Rhodopseudomonas boonkerdii: one gene and its partner. The protein of the gene in region 1 interacts with the protein of each later gene in a pairwise test. Links are inferred from orthologs where the notes say so. Each region holds a gene or a part of one and is shown on either strand. Other genes may lie near its edges. The genes, in order: ccmE and E0H22_RS00790.

Evidence for each region.
Region 2: the proteins of ccmE (region 1) and E0H22_RS00790 interact in binary tests that used the Escherichia coli proteins (3 or more experiments, as listed by UniProt). The link is inferred for Rhodopseudomonas boonkerdii from one-to-one orthologs.

Annotation. Positions count from the first base shown.
Region 1 is NZ_CP036537.1:2,327,816-2,331,109, forward strand. Bases 190-3,169 are described here. They hold ccmE (cytochrome c maturation protein CcmE), read left to right. Parts: upstream 190-1,422; coding sequence 1,423-1,917; downstream 1,918-3,169. Other genes in these bases: ccmI (c-type cytochrome biogenesis protein CcmI), read left to right, coding at 310-1,416; E0H22_RS10835 (heme lyase CcmF/NrfE family subunit), read left to right, coding at 1,914-3,169. Outside these bases: rutD (pyrimidine utilization protein D), read left to right, coding at 1-118; more of E0H22_RS10835, read left to right, coding at 3,170-3,294. UniProt on the Escherichia coli protein: Heme chaperone required for the biogenesis of c-type cytochromes. Transiently binds heme delivered by CcmC and transfers the heme to apo-cytochromes in a process facilitated by CcmF and CcmH.
Region 2 is NZ_CP036537.1:170,288-173,343, reverse strand. The notes cover bases 50-2,791. They hold E0H22_RS00790 (heme ABC transporter permease), read left to right. Parts: upstream 50-922; coding sequence 923-1,660; downstream 1,661-2,791. Other genes in these bases: E0H22_RS00775 (ComEA family DNA-binding protein), read left to right, coding at 2,662-2,791; E0H22_RS00780 (DsbE family thiol:disulfide interchange protein), read left to right, coding at 1,836-2,420; ccmD (heme exporter protein CcmD), read left to right, coding at 1,657-1,839; ccmB (heme exporter protein CcmB), read left to right, coding at 166-840; ccmA (heme ABC exporter ATP-binding protein CcmA), read left to right, coding at 50-68. Also shown: more of ccmA, read left to right, coding at 1-49; more of E0H22_RS00775, read left to right, coding at 2,792-3,033. UniProt on the Escherichia coli protein: Required for the export of heme to the periplasm for the biogenesis of c-type cytochromes.

The DNA of each region.
Region 1 (3,294 bases):
GATTCCTGGCGCGACATTGCGCGAAGTCAGCTACGGCGCGCATGCCTTCACGGCGGTGACGCCTGACGTGTTCAATACGATGTTGCTGGCGTTTCTGGCGGGCGTCGATCGCTCGTGACCTTTGCGCCGTCTATCAACGAAGCTTGTGACAAGGCGCGGTTTGCGGCCGTGGACCGCGCCATTCCCGATCCATAGCGATATCCCGCCCGGCACGATGGCGTAAAAGTCAATTGCGCGGGGGGAAAGGCCATGATGTAACCGGCCCCGGACGTCGATTAGATCGACTCGAAGGTACGTCGGAACCCATTGATGACCTTATGGTTTGTGTTCGCCTTGATGACCGCCGCGGCAGCTTTCGCCGTGCTGTGGCCGCTCGGCCGGACGAGCGCCGCGACGGGGGGCACCGAAGTCGCCGTCTATAAGGACCAGCTTGCCGAGGTCGGGCGGGATGTCGCGGCCGGGCTGATCGGACCTGCCGAGGCGGAAGCGGCGCGGGTCGAGATCGGCCGCAGGTTGCTGGCGGCCGTGGATGCCGACGGCAAGAGCGCGGCGGGGAGCGCGCCGCGCCTGCGCAAGGCGGTGTCGCTGGTGGCGCTGATCGGGCTGCCGCTGATTGCCGTCGGCGTCTACCTGCCGCTCGGCTCACCGCAGCTTCCGGATATGCCGCTGGCCTCGCGCCAGCAGACGCCGAGCCCCAATCAATCGGTTGTCAGCCTGATCGCGCAGGTCGAGGCGCATCTCGAAAAGAACCCCACCGATGCGCGCGGCTGGACGGTGCTGGCGCCGGTGCTGGCGCGGATCGGCCGCCATGACGACGCGGTGCGCGCCTATCGCAACATCATCACCTTTGGCGGCGACAGCGCGGCGCATCGCGCCGATCTCGGCGAGGCGATGACCATGGCCGCCAATGGCGTGATCACGGCAGACGCCAAGGCGGAATTCGATCGCGCCGTCGCGCAGGACGCCAATGAGGTGAAGGCGCGTTTCTTCCTCGGCCTTGCCGCCGAGCAGGATGGTCGCGGCGCCGACGCCGCGACGATCTGGCGCGGGATGCTCGACCAGGCTCCGGCCGATGCGCCGTGGCGCCCGGCGGTGAGCGCGGCTCTGGCGCGTGTCGGCGGCAAGGGACCGGAGCTCCCTGCGCTGCCCCGGGAGACTGTTGCTGCCGCGCAGGACATGAATGCCGATGATCGCAGCGCGATGATCCAGGGCATGGTCGATCGTCTGGCAACGCGCCTGAAGCAGGACGGCAGCGATGTGGATGGATGGCTGCGCCTCGTGCGCGCTTATCTCGTGCTCGGCGAGCACGCCAAGGCAAAGAGCGCGCTGGCCGATGCGCGGCAGGCCGTCGGCAGCGACGCCGAGCGGCTGCGCAAGCTGAATGACGGCGTCAAGGACGCCGGTCTCGATGGATAATTCGCGATGACACGCAAGCAGCGACGACTGACGATGATAGGCGGTGCGCTCGCGATCCTGGCGATCGCGGCGGGCCTCGTGCTCAATGCGTTGCGCGACAGCATCGTGTTCTTCTCGACGCCGACCATGGCGGCAGAGAAGCAAATCCCGGCAGGCAAGCGGTTTCGCCTCGGCGGCATGGTGGAGCAGGGCTCGCTGCAGCGTGGCGACAATCTCGCCGTGAGCTTCAAGGTCTCCGACGGCGGCGCGACGCTGCCGGTGAACTACAAGGGCATTCTCCCGGACCTGTTCCGCGAAGGACAGGGCGTGGTCGCCGAAGGCGCGCTCGACGCGCATGGCGTGTTCAAGGCGGACACCGTGCTCGCCAAGCATGACGAGACCTATATGCCGAAGGAAGTGGCCGATGCGCTGAAGAAGCAGGGCCGCTGGAAGGAAGGCGAGGGCGGCAAGCCGGTGGTTTCGCAGGACACCACCAGCGCCAATCCGAGCATCACACGATGATCGCCGAAGCCGGACATTACGCACTGATCCTCGCGCTCGCGCTGGCGCTGATCCAGTCGACCGTGCCGGTGGCCGGCGCGCAGCTGCGGGACACCGCGCTGATGAACGTGGCGCGCTCGACGGCGCTGGCGCAGTTTCTGTTCTGCGGATTGTCGTTCCTGGCGCTGACCACGCTCTATGTCGCGTCGGACTTCTCCGTCGCCAACGTGTTCGAGAATTCGCATTCGGCCAAGCCGTTGCTCTACAAGATCACCGGCGTATGGGGAAACCACGAAGGCTCGATGCTGCTCTGGGTGTCGATCCTCGCTTTCTTCGGCGCGCTGGTGGCGACTTTCGGCAACAATCTGCCGCTGTCGCTGCGCGCCCATGTGCTGGCGGTGCAGGGCTGGATCGCCGCGGCGTTCTATCTGTTCATCCTCGCAACCTCGAACCCGTTCCTGCGCATGGCGCAGGCGCCGCTGGAAGGTCGCGACCTCAATCCGGTGCTGCAGGATATCGGGCTCGCGGTGCATCCGCCGATGCTCTATCTCGGCTATGTCGGCTTCTCCATCTCGTTCTCCTTCGCCGTCGCCGCGTTGATCGAAGGCCGCATCGACGCCGCCTGGGCGCGCTGGGTGCGGCCATGGACCCTGGTGGCGTGGATTTTTCTCACCCTCGGCATCGCCATGGGCTCGTACTGGGCCTATTACGAACTCGGCTGGGGCGGCTGGTGGTTCTGGGACCCCGTCGAGAACGCCTCGCTGATGCCGTGGCTGTCCGGCACCGCGCTGCTGCATTCCGCCATCGTGATGGAGAAGCGCAACGCGCTGAAGGTCTGGACCGTGCTGCTCGCGATCCTCACATTCTCGCTGTCGCTGCTCGGCACCTTCCTGGTGCGCTCCGGTGTGCTCACCTCGGTGCATGCCTTCGCGACCGATCCGTCCCGCGGCGTGTTCATTCTGGTTATTCTCTGCCTGTTCATCGGCGGCAGCCTGACGCTTTATCTCTGGCGCGCGCCCTCGCTGAAGCAGGGCGGGCTGTTCGCGCCGATCTCGCGCGAAGGCGCGCTGGTGCTGAACAACCTGTTCCTCACCACGGCCTGCGCCACCGTCTTTGTCGGCACGCTGTATCCGCTGGCGCTGGAAATGCTGACCGGCGACAAGATCTCGGTGGGGGCGCCGTTCTTCAACCTCACATTCGGACCGCTTTTCGTGCCGCTGCTGCTGGCCGTGCCGTTCGGCCCGCTGCTGGCCTGGAAGCGCGGCGATGTCCGCGGCGTCGCGCAGCGGCTGCTCGCCGCCGGCATCGCAGCGCTGCTCGCCATCGCGCTCGTCTGGGCCTGGACATCGGGCGGCGCGGCGCTGGCGCCGCTGGCGATCGGGCTCGCCGTGTTCGTCA
Region 2 (3,056 bases), 2.2 Mb from region 1 along the record:
TCGTGGCGGCGACCCATACGCCGCTCGGGATCGCGGCGCGGGAATTGCGTGTCGGGGGTGAGGCGTGAGTCCCATCGCAGCAAAGATGCAATCGTGCTCGGCCAGTTGTGCCCCCCCGCGGGGGGGAAGGAAGCTACCGAGCGTCTGGCATCGGGAGCGCCTCTCATGACCGCGCTGCTCGCCATCGCCCGCCGCGACATCCGCATCGCGCTGCGCGTCGGTGGCGGCGCGCTGATCGGGGTGCTGTTCTTCCTCACCGTCGTCGTGCTGATGCCTTTCGCGATCGGTCCTGATCTCAATCTTTTGATGCGGCTCGGTCCTGCAATCCTCTGGCTCGGCGCGCTGCTGGCGAGCCTCCTCACCCTGGATCGCCTGTTCATGGCCGATCACGACGACGGTTCGCTCGATCTCATTCTGATGAGCCGTACGCCACTGGAATTCACCTGCGCCGCCAAGGCGCTTGCGCATTGGCTGGCCGCCGGCGTCCCGCTTGTCGTCGCCACGCCGGTGCTCGGCCTGCTCCTCAATCTCGACGCCACTGCGACGCTATCCGTGGCGCTGACGCTGCTGGTCGGCACCCCTGCGCTGACCTTCACCGGCATGATCGGCGCCGCGCTGGCGGTGACGCTGCAGCGGGGCGGCCTGCTGCTCGCCGTACTGGTGCTGCCGTTGTCGATCCCGGTGTTGATCTTCGGCGTTGCCGCATCGAATGTGGCCATCGCCGAACAGGGCACGATGGCGTTCGGAACGCCGTTCTCGATCCTGTGCGCAATCTCGCTGGCGAGTCTCGTGATCGGACCATTCGCCGCGGCGGCAAGCCTGCGGCATGGGATGGATTGAGCGAGGCCGATCCATGGCAACCCGCGGTGAATGAGAATAAGTTGCATTGATCGCGGGCGCGGCCGCGACTAGTGGAAATGCCATGACGCTGACCGAACTTGCCAACCCGACCCGGTTCCTGTCCCTCACGACCCGCATTCTGCCATGGCTTGCGATGCTCACCGGCGCGCTGCTCGTGATTGGCCTCTATCAGGCCGTGCTGGCGCCGGACGACTACCAGCAGGGCGCGACGGTCAAGATCATGTTCATCCATGTGCCGAATGCCTGGCTGGCGATGTTTGTCTGGGGCGTGATGAGCGTGGCCTCGCTGGGCACGCTGGTGTGGCGCCACCCGCTCGCCGATGTCGCCGCCAAGGCGGCGGCGCCGATCGGCGCGGCCTTTACGTTTCTCGCACTGGTGACGGGTTCGCTGTGGGGCCGGCCGATGTGGGGCACCTATTGGGAATGGGACGCCCGGCTGACCTCGGTGCTGATCCTGTTCCTGATGTATCTCGGCCTGATCGCGTTGTGGCGCGCGGTGGAAGATCCCTCGCGCGCGGCCCGCGCCGCCGCCGTGCTGACGCTGGTCGGCGCCATCAATATCCCGATCATCAAGTTCTCCGTCGACTGGTGGAATACGCTGCACCAGCCCGCCTCGGTGATCCGCATGGGCGGCTCGACCCTCGACAAGTCCTATCTTTATCCACTGCTCGTCATGGCGGTGGCATTCTCGCTGCTGTTCGTCACGCTGCATCTCGCCGCCATGCGTAACGAGATCATGCGCCGCCGCCTGCGGGCGCTGCAGATGCTGCAAGCCTCGAAGCCGGTGGCGCCGCCATGATGTCGCTCGGCCCCTACGCCTCGTTTATCGTGACGTCCTACGCGCTGGTCGCGGCCGTTGTGCTGATCCTCATCGCCTGGATCGCCCTCGATCATCGCCGCGTCCGCGCGAAGCTGCATGCGCTCGAAGAGGCCGGCATCGCACGTCGCTCCGGCCGTGGCGCTACGGATCTGAAATGAGCGAGATCGCGACCACAGCCCCGAAGCGCCGCTGGGTGCTGGCATTGCCGCTGGCGGTCTTCGCCGCGTTGGCCGCATTGTTCTGGTTTCGGCTCGGCGTCGATCCGCAGCGGCTGCCGTCGGCACTCATCGGCCGACCGGCGCCGCAAACCGCATTGCCGGCGCTGCAGGGGCTTCATGAAAGCAGCGCGCCGGTTCCCGGTCTCGATCCTGCGGCCTTCATGGGCAAGGTCAGCCTCGTCAATGTCTGGGCGTCATGGTGCGTGCCGTGCCATGAGGAGGCGCCGATCCTCACCGAGCTCGGCAAGGACACGCGGCTGCAGCTGGTCGGTATCAACTACAAGGACAATGCCGACAACGCCCGCCGCTTTCTCGGCCGTTACGGCAATCCATTCGGCATCGTCGGCGTCGACGGCAATGGCCGCGCGTCGATCGAATGGGGCGTCTATGGCGTACCGGAAACCTTCATCGTCGGCCGCGACGGCAAGGTCGTTTACAAGCTCGTCGGTGGTATCAATCAGGACAATCTCGCCAAGGTGCTGATGCCGGAAATCGAGAAGGCGCTGAAGGCTGGTAGCTAGTCTCCGTCCCTCATCCTGAGGAGCGCGCAAAGCGCGCGTCTCGAAGGATGGCTACAGACTCGGGAGCCAGGCCATCTCATGGTTCGAGACGGCGCTCCGCGCCTCCTCACCATGAGGGGCGGAGTTGAGCTACTAAAAATAAATTTCAGCTTTTATCTGCGGTTCATTTTGGCGCCATGGCTCCGCCATGAATGAACATCTCAATCGGTTTGTTACTTAACTGTCCTGGAGGGACAAACCGATGCGTTACTTCAAGCTTGCTACACTGACCGCTGTCGCTCTCTCGCTCGGACTGGCCGCCACTGCGCCTTCGATGGCGCAAACGGTGCAGCCAGCCACACCTGCCAGCAAGATGGCCCCCGTCGCTGCGCCGAAGGCCGCCGCACCCGCGGCCACGACAGGCGCGGCATCGGCAAAGACCGATCTCGTCGATATCAACTCGGCAACGCCCGAGGCACTGGAAGCGCTGCCGGGCATCGGCAAGGCCTATGCGACTGCCATCGTCAAAGGCCGGCCGTATAAGGGCAAGGACGAACTGGTGCAGAAGAAGATCGTGCCGGAAAAGACCTATGACGGCATCAAGGACAAGGTGGTCGCGAAGCAGAAGAGCTGAGCGCTCTCATGAGCACAACGCAT